3 regions of the Streptomyces sp. SID8374 genome follow, and region 2 is predicted to be linked to each of the others. Evidence: riboswitches for the same ligand, from Rfam matches in the RefSeq annotation. Region 2 holds a riboswitch; each other region holds the start of a gene.
What was found. A riboswitch is a leader RNA that binds a small molecule or an ion and turns the genes downstream of it on or off. The one in region 2 is predicted to bind thiamine pyrophosphate.
Positions count from the first base shown of each region.

Region 1: it holds a riboswitch for thiamine pyrophosphate, as region 2 does, so the genes downstream of both, thiO (glycine oxidase ThiO) here and GTY67_RS26360 (thiamine ABC transporter substrate-binding protein) in region 2, are expected to answer to the same signal.
Region 3: it holds a riboswitch for thiamine pyrophosphate, as region 2 does, so the genes downstream of both, thiC (phosphomethylpyrimidine synthase ThiC) here and GTY67_RS26360 (thiamine ABC transporter substrate-binding protein) in region 2, are expected to answer to the same signal.

Region 1 is NZ_WWGH01000001.1:1,585,381-1,589,768, forward strand. It holds gene GTY67_RS07110 (Rv2175c family DNA-binding protein) at 1-119, opposite strand, end outside; gene GTY67_RS07115 (FAD-dependent oxidoreductase) at 190-1,434, opposite strand; gene GTY67_RS07120 (hypothetical protein) at 1,464-1,805, opposite strand; TPP riboswitch at 1,859-1,971, shown strand; gene thiO (glycine oxidase ThiO) at 1,969-3,177, shown strand; gene thiS (sulfur carrier protein ThiS) at 3,174-3,386, shown strand; gene GTY67_RS07135 (thiazole synthase) at 3,389-4,183, shown strand; gene pknB (Stk1 family PASTA domain-containing Ser/Thr kinase) at 4,298-4,388, shown strand, end outside.
Region 2 is NZ_WWGH01000002.1:581,748-586,135, reverse strand. It holds gene GTY67_RS26365 (iron ABC transporter permease) at 1-609, opposite strand, end outside; gene GTY67_RS26360 (thiamine ABC transporter substrate-binding protein) at 663-1,763, opposite strand; TPP riboswitch at 1,846-1,962, opposite strand; gene rlmN (23S rRNA (adenine(2503)-C(2))-methyltransferase RlmN) at 2,028-3,134, opposite strand; gene GTY67_RS26350 (phosphatidate cytidylyltransferase) at 3,246-4,331, opposite strand; gene frr (ribosome recycling factor) at 4,331-4,388, opposite strand, start outside.
Region 3 is NZ_WWGH01000001.1:3,741,271-3,745,658, forward strand. It holds gene thiC (phosphomethylpyrimidine synthase ThiC) at 1-1,742, opposite strand, end outside; TPP riboswitch at 1,735-1,868, opposite strand; gene GTY67_RS16385 (YibE/F family protein) at 1,939-3,282, shown strand; gene GTY67_RS16390 (SsgA family sporulation/cell division regulator) at 3,313-3,750, opposite strand; gene GTY67_RS16395 (helix-turn-helix domain-containing protein) at 3,852-4,388, opposite strand, start outside.

The DNA of each region.
Region 1 (4,388 bases), on a different contig from region 2:
TGGCCTTCCTTGACCAGCTGCCGGACACGCGTCACCTCGACATCGAGCTTTTCCGCGATGTCGGGGAGGTGGAGCCAGGCGGGGACGAGTGCATCGGTCTTTGCGTCGATCTCGGTCACAAGGACAAGCGTGCCATCCAGGACCGACAGCCGGTAGCCGGGCCGACCGTACGGGGGTCGGCCCGGGTGGTCACAGGGCCGTGGACTTCAGCGGTACGGCGGGGTCGGCGACCCGGTCGGGGTCGAGGGCGGCCCCGGATTCGATGAGCTTGCGGCCCTGGGCGAGGTCGCGCGGGCGGCCCACCGCGAGGACGGCGACCAGGGCCCCGCCCTTCAGCCAGCACACCGACCAGGTGGCCTCGGCGCCGTCGCCGCGCCAGATCAGGGTGTCGGCGTGGGCGTGGTGGCCTGCGTACTGCACGAAGCGGCCGAACTGCTCGGACCAGAAGTACGGGACGGGGTCGTGGACCGGCAGCGGCGCACCGCTCTCCGCGGCGAGGATCGCGGCGGCGGCGGTGCGCGGGCCCTGGAGGGCGTTGTCCCAGTGGTGGATCAGCAGGCGCTCGCCGTAGCGGGCGGACGGGAAGGAGGCGCAGTCCCCGACGGCGTACACATCGGGCAGGGAGGTGCGCAGGGCGCTGTCGGCGGTGACCGAGCCGTCCGGGCCGCGTTCGATCCCGGAGCCGGCGAGCCAGCCGGTGGCGGGGCGGGCGCCGATGCCGACGACCACGGCCCCGGCGGGCAGCCTCCGGCCGTCCGCGAGGACCACCGCGCCCTCCTCGACGCGCTCCACCCGGGCGTCGGTGAGGAGTTCGGCGCCGCTCTCCGCGTACCAGTCGGCCATCGGGGCGGCGACCTCGGCGGGCAGGGTGCCGGCCAGCGGACGGGCGGCGGCCTCGACGACGGTGACCGTGCACCCGGCGGCGCGGGCGGCGGTGGCGAACTCGGCGCCGATCCACCCCGCCCCGACGACGACCACGTCGTGCTGCCGCTCCAGGACGGGCCGCAGCCGGGCGGCGTCGTCGAGGGTGCGCAGCAGATGGACGCCGGGGACGCCTTCGGTGCCGGGCAGGGCGATGGGCTCGGCACCGGTCGCCAGGACCAGGACGTCGTAGGGGACGGGGCCGTCCGCCGTGTCCAGGACGTGGTCGGCGGCGCGCAGGGCGGTGACGTCCAGGCCGAGGCGCAGCGTGATCTCCAGCGCCTCGAAGTCGATGTCGAAGGCGGAGTCCTCGGCCTTGCCCAGCAGCACCGCCTTGGACAGCGGCGGCCGGTCGTAGGGCTGGTGGGGTTCGGCGCCGATCAGGGTGACGGGGCCGGTGAAGCCGGCTTCCCGCAGGGCGACGGCGGTCTGCACACCCGCCATGCCCGCCCCGACGATCACGACGTTCCGTGTGCGCTGCCGCGCCGCGTGGTGTTCCGTCTGCTCGCTCACGTGTACCAGTCTATTCATCTGACTACGGATCAGATGGTGACTTCCTCCACCACGCTCGTCCCGCTGCCCTCCTGCGACTCCCACGCCCAGCGCTCGTCCAGCCGCACCCGGCCGTCCGGGAGTTCGGTGACGGTGGAGAGGCAGTGTCCGGAAGAGGTCGTTCCGTCCCGCTTGAGCTGGACGTAGCGGAAGTCGAGGGCGTCCCCCTCGCGGGTGCCGACGAGATGGCCGCGGACCACGTCACCGCCCGCGTACTCGGCCCAGACCGTGCCGTCCTGCTCGTGGTACGTGAAGCGGGTACGGGTGCCGACCTGGCCCGGGGCCTGGTCGGCGACGGGTGAGAGGACGAGACCGTCGAGTGAACGGGCCACGGTGGCTGCTCCCTTGACCGTGCTGTGGGCGGGTGGGTCTAGGCTGGTCACGGTAGAACACTCGCGGGAGCCCGGACGCACCGGGCTGAGAGGGAGGCTGGAGCGCCTCCGACCGTACGAACCTGATCCGGGTCATGCCGGCGAAGGGAGGGGCTGGACACCCATGCGCGTCTCGGGGAAGACCTCCGGAATTCCGGGGGGAAGCTCAGGATCCGATGTCCTCGTCATCGGGGGCGGCATCATCGGCCTGGTCACCGCGTGGCGGGCGGCCCAGCGCGGGCTGGGCGTCACCGTGGCCGACCCCGGTCCGGGCGGCGGGGCCGCCCAGGTCGCGGCGGGCATGCTGGCCGCCGTCACCGAACTGCACTACGGCGAGGAGATGCTGCTCGGCCTCAACCTCGCCTCCGCCGCCCGCTATCCGGAGTTCGTCGCGGAGCTGGAGGCGGCGAGCGGCCGGGAAACCGGTTTCCGTACCTGCGGCACGCTGGCCGTCGCGCTGGACTCCGACGACCGGGCGCATCTGCGGGAGCTGCACGCCCTCCAGGAGCGCTCAGGTCTTGAGTCGGTCTGGCTGAGCGGGCGGGAATGCCGCCGCCTGGAGCCGATGCTCGCGCCGGGTGTACGGGGCGGGCTGCGGGTGGACGGTGACCACCAGGTGGATCCGCGCCGGCTCGCGGCGGCGCTGCTGGCCGCGTGCGAGCGGGCGGGGGTGGTGTTCCGCAGGGCTCCCGCCGAGCGGCTCACCGTCGCCGGGGGCCGGGCGGCCGGGGCGGTGCTCGGTGACGGTACGGAGGCCGGGGCCGACCAGGTCGTCCTGGCGGCGGGCAGTCTCAGCGGGCGGCTCGCGGGGGTGCCCGAGGAGGTCCTGCCACCGGTCCGCCCGGTCAAGGGGCAGGTCCTGCGGCTCACCGTGCCCCCGGCGTACGCCCCCTTCCTCAGCCGGACCGTGCGCGCCGTCGTCCGGGGCGGCCACCTCTACCTCGTACCGCGCGAGAACGGCGAGCTGGTCGTCGGCGCCACCAGCGAGGAGATGGGCTGGGACACCACGGTCACCGCCGGCGGGGTCTACGAGCTGCTGCGCGACGCCCACGAACTCGTCCCCGGCATCACCGAGCTGCCGCTCACCGAGACCCGGGCCGGACTGCGCCCCGCATCCCCCGACAACGCCCCGCTGCTCGGCCCGACCGCCCTGCCCGGTCTCCTCCTCGCCACCGGCCACCACCGCAACGGCGTCCTGCTGACGCCCGTCACCGGCGACGCGATGGCCGAAGCGCTGACCACCGGCGAGCTGCCCGAGGTGGCCCGCCCCTTCGCCCCGGGCCGGTTCACGTCCGCCGCCGCCACCCCCGTACTCCAGGAGCAGTCCGCATGACCCCTCAGGTATCCGTCTCGGTCAACGGGGAGCCGCGCACCCTCGACGCGGGCACCGCGCTGGACCGGCTCGTCGCCGCCCTGACCACCGCGCCCTCCGGGGTCGCGGCCGCCGTCAACGAGTGCGTCGTGCCACGCGGCCGGTGGGCCGACACCACGCTCGGCGAGGGCGACCGCATCGAGGTCCTGACCGCCGTCCAGGGAGGCTGACGGTGTCCGACGACGTCTTCACCCTGGGACCCGCCGCCTTCGGCTCCCGGCTGATCATGGGTACCGGCGGGGCGCCGAGCCTGGAGATCCTGGAGCGCGCCCTGATCGCCTCCGGCACCGAGCTGACGACGGTCGCGATGCGCCGCCTCGACCCGACCGTGCAGGGCTCGGTCCTCTCCGTGCTGGAGCGGCTCTCCATCCAGGTGCTGCCGAACACGGCGGGCTGCTTCACGGCCGGTGAGGCGGTGCTGACCGCGCGGCTGGCCCGGGAGGCGCTGGGCACCGACTGGGTCAAGCTGGAGGTGGTGGCCGACGAGCGGACGCTGCTGCCCGACCCGATCGAACTGCTGGACGCGGCGGAGGTCCTGGTCGACGACGGGTTCACCGTGCTGCCGTACACCAACGACGACCCGGTCCTGGCCCGGAAGCTGGAGGACATGGGGTGCGCGGCGATCATGCCGCTCGGCTCCCCCATCGGCTCCGGGCTCGGCATCCGCAACCCGCACAACTTCGAGCTGATCGTGGAGCGGGCCGGGGTGCCGGTGATCCTGGACGCGGGGGCCGGGACCGCGTCGGACGCGGCGCTGGCGATGGAGCTGGGATGCGCGGCGGTGATGCTCGCCTCGGCGGTGACGCGGGCGCAGGAGCCGGAGCTGATGGCGGCGGCGATGCGGCACGCGGTGGACGGCGGGCGGCTGGCGTACCGGGCGGGCCGCATCCCGCGCCGCCACTTCGCCGAGGCGTCCTCGCCGGTGGAGGGGCGGGCGGCGCTGGATCCGGAGCGGCCGGCGTTCTGAGGGTCTCCCGCGCCCCCCACCTGGGACGTGCCCTTGTCACGGATCGGTAAGGGAACGGCCCCGGGAGAGCCCCGGCCCGTCCGGGGTGTCGGTGGCGGCTCGTAGACTCTCGGGGTGGACACGACCCTCCAGGACCCTCTCGTCGGGCAGCTTCTCGACGGCCGGTATCGCATTGAGGCGCGCATCGCCGTCGGCGGGATGGCCA
Region 2 (4,388 bases):
GAGGATCTGCACGACGCCGAAGGAGGTGAACGTGAAGAGGAAGACCATCAGCGCGGCGGCGGCCACCGCCGGGCCGAGCGCGGGCAGCGTCACCCGCCGCCAGGCGGCGAACCGTCCGGCGCCCAGCACCCGGGCGGCCTCCTCCTGGCGCGGGTCCAGCTGGGACCAGAGGCCGCCGACGGTCCGGACGACCACCGCGTAGTTGAAGAAGACGTGGGCGAGCAGGATCGCCCACACCGTGGTGTCCAGCCGTACGCCCCACAGCTCGTCGAGGAAGCCGCCGCGCCCGAGCAGCGCCAGGAACGCGGTGCCGACGACGACGGTGGGCAGCACGAACGGCACAGTGACGACCGCCCGCAGCACCTGCTTCCCGGGGAAGTCGAAGCGCGCGAAGACGTACGCGCCGGGCAGGGCGATCAGCAGGGTGAGCGCGGTGGAGGCGAGGGCCTGCCAGGTGGTGAACCAGAGGACGTCGAGGATGTCCGGGCGGGACAGTACGTCGCCGATCCGCCCGAACTGCCAGACGCCGTCCGTCTTCAGCCCGCGTCCGACGATCGCGGAGACGGGGTAGGCGAAGAAGACGGCGAAGAACGCGACGGGCACGGCCATCAGGCCGAGCCGCACCGCCGCTCCGCGCCGCCCACCTCCGTCGGCGGTACCGGCTACTTCACGACGAGCGAGTGCCACGACTGGACCCACTGCTCACGGTTGGCGGCGATCTTCTCCGGGGCCACCGTGGCCGGCTTGTCGACCTTCTCGCCGAACTCCGTGAAGATCTCCGGCAGCTTCGCGTCCTTCACGACCGGGTTCACGAACATGTTCAGCGGCACGTCCTCCTGGAACGTCTTGCTGATCAGGAAGTCCAGCAGCGCCTTGCCGCCCGCCTCGTTCTTCGCGCCCTTCAGCAGCCCGGCGTACTCGGTCTGCCGGAAGCAGGTGCCGGTGGAGACGCCGGTGGGGGCCTCCTTGGGCTGCGGGTCGGCGTAGAGGACCTCGACGGGCGGGCTGGAGGCGTAGCTGACGACGAGCGGCCGGTCCGCCTTGGCCTTCCTGCCGCCCGCGGAGCCCGAGAACTCCTCGTTGTAGGCCTGCTCCCAGCCGTCGACGACCTTGACGCCGTTGGCCTTCAGCCTCTTCCAGTAGTCCTGGTAGCCGTCCTCGCCCCGGGAGGCGATGGTGCCGAGGAGGAAGCCGAGGCCGGGCGAGGAGGTGGCCGCGTTCTCGGTGACGAGGAGGTTCTTGTACGCGGGCTTCAGCAGGTCCTCGAAGGTCCGCGGCGGCGCGAGCTTCTTGTCGGCGAAGAACTTCTTGTCGTAGTTGACGCAGATGTCACCGGTGTCGACGGGCGTCACGCGGTGCTTGTCGTCCTGCTCGGTGCCTTCCAGGACCCGGTCCAGGCCCTTGGCCTCGTACGCGGTGAAGAGGCCGTTGTCGAGGGCGCGGGAGAGCAGGGTGTTGTCGACGCCGAAGAAGACGTCGCCGCGCGGGGAGCCCTTGGTGAGGATCTCCTGGTTGAGCGCGGCACCGGCGTCGCCGCTCTTGAGCAGCTGGACGGTGTAGCCGCTCTCCTTGGTGAACTGCTTCAGCACGTCTTCCGAGGCGTTGAAGGAGTCGTGGGTGACCAGGGTGACGGTCTTGGAGCCGCTGCCCTTGGACGCACCGGATCTGGCCGAGGTGTCGTCGGAGCCGCCGCAGCCCGCGAGAACGGTGACGCCGAGCGCCGCGGCGAGCGCGGTCGAGGCGTACTTCTTGGTGGTGCTCATGTGATTCCTCCTGGAGGTGACCAGGAAGAGACGCGGCCCCGCCCGCCACCGGGACGTACCGGAAGCGGGCAGGGCGCAACAGCTTGAGTAAGGTCCGAACTTCCTACCCGGAATGACCCGGGCGAGGTTCAGAGGGTCTGCGGCCAACCTGTCCTTGGTGCCGCACTCTCAGCGCTGTGGCGCTCCCCTGTCGGAATATGAAGTTGATTTCGCGCCCAGGCTACACCGGCGGATTTCGGCCGGTCGGCCAAGGTCACCGGCCCCTCAGCGCTCGGAGGCCGCCAGCTGCCCGCAGGCCCCGTCGATCTCCTGACCGCGGGTGTCCCGGACGGTGACCGGCACCCCGTGGGCCGCGATGGCCTCGACGAACGCCTTCTCGTCCTCGGGGCGCGAGGCGGTCCACTTGGAGCCGGGCGTCGGGTTCAGCGGGATCAGGTTGACGTGGACCCGCTTGCCCTTGAGCAGCCGGCCGAGGAGGTCGCCGCGCCAGGCCTGGTCGTTGATGTCCCGGATGAGGGCGTACTCGATGGAGATGCGGCGGCCGGACTTCTCCGCGTACTCCCAGGCGGCGTCCAGCACCTCGCGTACGTTCCACCGGGTGTTGACGGGGACGAGGGTGTCGCGCAGCTCGTCGTCCGGGGCGTGCAGCGAGACGGCGAGGCGGCACTTGAAGCCCTCGTCGGAGAAGCGCAGCATCGCCGGGACGAGGCCGACGGTGGAGACGGTGATCCCGCGCTGCGAGAGGCCGAGGCCATCGGGCTCGGGGTCGGTGAGCCGGCGGATCGCGCCGACGACACGGTTGTAGTTGGCGAGCGGCTCGCCCATGCCCATGAAGACGATGTTGGAGAGCCGGGCCGGGCCGCCGGGGACCTCGCCGTCGCGCAGGGCGCGCATGCCGTCGACGATCTGGTGCACGATCTCGGCGGTCGACAGGTTGCGGTCGAGGCCGGCCTGCCCGGTGGCGCAGAACGGGCAGTTCATCCCGCACCCTGCCTGGGAGGAGATGCACATCGTGACGCGCTCCGGGTAGCGCATCAGGACGGACTCGACGAGCGTCCCGTCGTGCAGCTTCCACAGCGTCTTACGGGTGGTGTCGTCGTCACAGCTGATGTGGCGGACCACGGACATCAGGTCGGGGAACAGCGCCTCGGCGAGCTTCTCCCGGGACCCGGCGGGGATGTTGGTCCACTGCTCCGGGTCGTGCGCGTACCGCGCGAAGTAGTGCTGCGAAAGCTGCTGGGCGCGGAACGGCTTCTCGCCGGTCGCGGCGACCGCTTCCTTGCGCTCGGCGGGCGTGAGGTCGGCGAGGTGCCGCGGGGGCTTCTTGGCTCCGCGGGGCGCGACGAAAGTGAGTTCTCCGGGCTTAGGCATGGTTCATCCAGTGTCGCAGACAGACGGGTGAGGGCCCGCCGCCCTGTGGACGACGGACCCTCACTCGTGGAACGTGCAGGTGGGACGTGGTGCGCGGCCTGAAAAGGACGCTCAGCCGGAGCCGACGAACAGCACCAGCAGCAGCCAGACCACCGGCGCGGTCGGCAGCAGCGAGTCCAGCCGGTCCATGATGCCGCCGTGTCCGGGGAGCAGGGTTCCCATGTCCTTGATCCCGAGGTCCCGCTTGATCATGGACTCGCCCAGGTCACCGAGGGTGGCGCTGACGGCGACCGCCAGACCGAGGAGCAGGCCCTGCCACCAGGCCCCGCCGTCGATCAGGAACTCCATGCACAGGGCACCGGCGACCATGGCGAAGGAGACGGCACCGAGCAGGCCCTCGCGGGTCTTGCCGGGACTGATGCGGGGGGCGAGCTTGTGGGTGCCGAAGCGCCAGCCGACCGCGTACGCCCCGGTGTCGCTGACGACGGTGAGGACGAGGAAGACGAGGACCCGCCAGTGCCCGTCGTCCGCCGTGAGCATCATGGCGACGAAGGTGGCCAGGAACGGGACGTAGAACGCGGCGAAGACGCCCGCCGTGACGTCCTTGAGGTATCCCTCGGGCGGCTCGGTCATCCGCCAGACCAGCACCGCCAGGGCGGTCAGGGCCATGGCGACCCAGGCCCCCTCCGCGCCGCGCGCGTAGCCGGCGACGACCATCGCGGCGCCGCCGACGGCCAGCGGGATCAGGGGCGCCTTGATGCCCTTCTGCTCCTGGAGGCGGGAGGTCAGCTCCCAGAGGCCGACGACGACGGCGAGGGCGATCACGCCGACGAAGACGGCCTTCACGATGAACAGCGAGGTGACGATGACGGCACCGAGCCCCACACCGACCCCTATGGCGGCGCGCAGATCACGCCCCGCACGCTTCTTCTGCGGCGGGGACGGCAGCGGGGTGGACATGGGCTCCTGCGGCATCTCGTCACGGAACAGGGGGCCGCTGACGTGCGCGGCGTCCCCGTCCCGGCCGTCGCGGCTGGCTGCGTCTCTACCTGCGTCGGGAACGTCCGGCACGTTGGGCATGGGCCGAGTCTGCTGGGCTTCCCGCACATCGTAGGCGGGACCCGCCGAGGCGACCCCCATCTCGGGGGCACCCCGGTAACCGGCTCCCTGCGGTGCGCCCCAGGAAGAGTCGTTCATCAGACTTCGAGCAGCTCGGCTTCCTTGTGCTTGAGCAGCTCGTCCACCTGCGCGACG
Region 3 (4,388 bases), on a different contig from region 2:
GCCATGCCCTCCTCGATCTCCTCCTGCGAACCGCCGTGCTGACGGCGGATGTCCTGGGAGATCTTCATCGAGCAGAACTTCGGCCCGCACATGGAGCAGAAGTGCGCCGTCTTCGCCGGTTCGGCGGGCAGTGTCTCGTCGTGGAACTCCCGGGCCGTATCCGGGTCGAGGGCCAGGTTGAACTGGTCCTCCCAGCGGAACTCGAACCGCGCGTCGGAGAGCGCGTCGTCCCACTCCTGCGCGCCCGGGTGCCCCTTGGCGAGGTCGGCCGCGTGGGCGGCGATCTTGTAGGTGATGACCCCGGTCTTCACGTCGTCCCGGTTGGGCAGCCCCAGGTGCTCCTTGGGCGTGACGTAGCAGAGCATCGCCGTGCCCCACCAGGCGATCATCGCGGCGCCGATGCCCGAGGTGATGTGGTCGTAGGCGGGCGCCACATCCGTGGTCAGCGGGCCGAGCGTGTAGAACGGCGCCTCCTCGCAGATCTCCTGCTGAAGGTCGATGTTCTCCTTGATCTTGTGCATCGGGACGTGCCCGGGGCCCTCGATCATCGTCTGGACGCCGAACCGCTTGGCGATCGTGTTCAGCTCGCCCAGCGTCCGCAACTCGGCGAACTGCGCCTCGTCGTTGGCGTCCGCGATCGAACCGGGGCGCAGCCCGTCACCGAGGGAGTAGGTGACGTCGTACGTCGCGAGGATCTCGCAGAGCTCCTCGAAGTGCTCGTAGAGGAAAGACTCCTTGTGGTGCGCCAGGCACCAGGCCGCCATGATCGACCCGCCGCGCGAGACGATCCCGGTCTTACGACGGGCCGTCAGCGGGACGTACGGCAGGCGCACTCCGGCATGCACCGTCATGTAGTCCACGCCCTGCTCGGCCTGTTCGATGACGGTGTCCTTGTAGATCTCCCAGGTCAGCTCCTCGGCCCGGCCGTCCACCTTCTCCAACGCCTGGTAGAGCGGCACCGTTCCGATCGGCACGGGGGAGTTGCGCAGCACCCACTCGCGGGTGGTGTGGATGTTGCGGCCGGTGGACAGGTCCATGACCGTGTCGGCGCCCCACTTGGTCGCCCAGGTCATCTTGTCGACCTCCTCCTCGATGGAGGAGGTGACCGCCGAGTTGCCGATGTTGGCGTTGACCTTCACCAGGAACCGCTTGCCGATGATCATCGGCTCGATCTCGGGGTGGTTGACGTTGGCCGGCAGCACCGCCCGGCCCGCCGCGATCTCCTCGCGTACGACTTCGGCCTCGACGTTCTCCCGGATCGCGACGTACTCCATCTCCGGGGTGATCTCCCCCCGACGGGCGTACGCGAGCTGGGTGACGGGCCGTCCGTCGCGGCTGCGGCGCGGCTGGCGCGGGCGGCCCGGGAAGACGGCGTCGAGGTTGCGCAGCCCGCCGCGCGGCGAGGTGTGCTTGAGCCCGTCGTCCTCGGGGCGGACCGGGCGGCCCGCGTACTGCTCGGTGTCGCCGCGGGCGATGATCCAGTTCTCCCGCAGGGGCGCGAGGCCCCGGCGGACATCGGTGTCGATGGCGGGATCGGTGTACGGCCCCGACGTGTCGTACAGCGTCACGTCCTTGCCGTTGGTGAGGTGCACCTGTCGGACCGGCACCCGGAGGTCAGGGCGCGAGCCCTGGACGTACCCCTTGTGCCAGCCGATGGACTTCCCGGCCTCGCCGTCCGAAGCGCCGTCCGGCGTTCCGTCGTTCTGTTTCGAGGCAGGCGTGCGTGCGTCCGCTGTGGTCATGAGACCTACTCCCTACGCCGGCATTACCCGGTAACAGGTTCGGCGGTCGGCGCAGCGTGTCCCGTACGGATGTACGGCGGTCAGCGCCCTCTCAGCCCGGTGCTCCGAGCTCCCGCGTGTGCAAAGGTGCCTCCACGCTAGCGTCCTTTCCGGCGAGCTGACCAGAGGGCCCTCCCGTTCTTGCGATGATCGCCCCGTGACCTCCCCCCAAAGCGACCCCGCACCCCAGCCGCCCCAGGGCCACAGCCACGGCCACACGCACAGCCACGGCCCCGCCGCCCCGGTCTCCAAGCACCTGCGCAAGGTCATCGCCGCCGTACTGATCCCGTTCGCCACGGCGGTCGTCGTCGGCCTGATCGCGTTCTGGCCCGGCGGCGTCCCCGACCACGAGCGCACCGGCGTCGGATTCGACCGGCAGACCCAGGACGGCAAGGTCGTCCAGGTCGTCAAGGTCGACTGCGCCGACGTCAACGCCGCACAGGTGCCCCCCACCGGTGACACCTCCACCCCCTCGGGCCGCGAGGCCGTCAACGGGCAGGAGGGGGAGTGCGCGAAGGCGACCGTCGAGGTGACCAGCGGCGACGACAAGGGCCGTAAGTTCGTCGAGGTGGTCCAGCCGGACGCGCCCCGCCAACTGCGCGAGGGCCAGGGCGTGGTGGTGGCGTACGCCCCCGACGCGCCCCGCGACCTCCAGTACAGCGTCACCGATGTGAACCGGCGGATCCCGATGACGCTGCTGGCGGCGATCTTCGCCCTGGCGGTGGTCGCGGTGGGCCGGCTGCGCGGGGTGATGGCGCTGGTGGCGCTGGCCGTCTCGTTCGCCGTACTGACCCTGTTCATCCTGCCGGCGATCCTGCAAGGTTCGAATCCGCTGGTGGTGGCGGTGATCGGGGCCAGCGCCATCATGCTGGCGGCGCTCTACATGTGCCACGGGGTGACGGCCCGTACGTCCGTCGCGGTCATCGGCACGCTGATCTCACTGCTGCTGATCGGGCTGCTCGGCTCGCTCTTCATCGGCTGGGCCGATCTGAGCGGCAACACCGACGACAACACCGGCCTCATCCACGGCCTCTACCCGGACATCGACATGAGCGGTCTGCTGCTGGCCGGTGTCATCATCGGATCGCTCGGGGTACTCGACGATGTGACGGTCACCCAGACCTCCGCCGTCTGGGAACTGCACCAGGCGGACCCGCAGATGGGTTGGCGCGGGCTGTACCGGGCAGGTATTCGCATCGGACGGGACCACATCGCCTCCGTCGTGAACACCCTGGTGCTGGCGTACGCGGGCGCGGCGCTGCCCCTGCTGCTGCTCTTCTCCATCGCCCAGAGCAGCGTGGGCACGGTGGCCAACAGCGAGCTGGTCGCCGAGGAGATCGTCCGGACGCTGGTCGGTTCGATCGGTCTGGTCGCCTCGGTGCCGGTGACGACGGTGCTCGCCGCACTGGTGGTCTCCGCGGACCGCCAGGGCGCCGGAACCTCATCGTCCACGGCCGCCGCCCCCGCACGGACCGGCAGGGGTCGCCGCCGTAAGGCGTGAGAGGCGCGAGGCGGGGATGTACGGACCGGCTCAGCCCGCGTTCTGCTCCTCGGCGAGGATGCGGCCGAGCGCTTCCTCCAGGTTCCCGTCGAAGTCACCCAGCGTGTGCTCCTGACCGAGGGGCACCAGCTTGTCGGTCCGGTCGAGAAACGCCACCAACGGTGCCGTACCGGCCCGGAACAGCGCGCGGTCCGCGCCGACCTGAAGGCGGATGTGCACATCGCCGAGCCCCTCGGGCTCGGTCGGCCCGATGTGCACATCGCCGTCGCCGCTCGGGCTGTTGAGCCCGTCCAGCAGCAGCTCACGGCCGAATGCCCAGGTCACAGGGGCATCGCCGGGCAGATGGAACGTCATCCGGATGGCATAGGGATCAGCCACCTCGTACCGGAGCTCCACCGGAATACGGAACGAGAGCTCCTCGGAGACGAGGAAGCTCATCATGACCTCTGCTTGAACCGACTCGCGCATCGTTCAACCCCGCAGTAGATGAAACTGGCCAGGAATGATCCCCCATGGCCCTATTGACGCCATCGTGGTGCACGCGATAGCAGATCACAAGGAGTGATTTTTCAGATACTGATAGAGAACACGAACGAACGCAAGAGGCTCGCCACTTCGCCACGTAGCTGTTCGACTGCGGGCAGCAACCGTTCTTCCCGGTCCAGGGGTACGGAAATGGCCATCGCCGCAATGGTGGCACCGGCTGTGACGGGAATGGCGGCGCAGACGGTCCCCAGTGCGTACTCCTGGCGTTCGATGACCGGTTCACCCCGCCGCAATGTTCGGAGCCGCTCCAGAAGTGCCGCGCGATCTCGCACTGAGTAACGAGTAAGGGGCCGTACGGGGTGCCGGTCGAGGTGGTCCTCGCGGTCCTTCTCGTCCAGCTGGCCGAGAAGACACTGCCCGATCGCGTGTGCGTGGCCGGTCTCCCGGAAGGACGCCCACTCGTCGACCGCCGGGGCGTCGGGGGCGTCCGCGACCGCGATGAGCTCGATCTCGCCGTCGCGGTAGACCGCGCAGTACACCGGGACCCCGATGGCGTCCCGCCAGTGCGCGAGGGAGTCGGTGACGGAGGAGTGGCGGTGTCTCGGGGCCCGGGCGGCGGT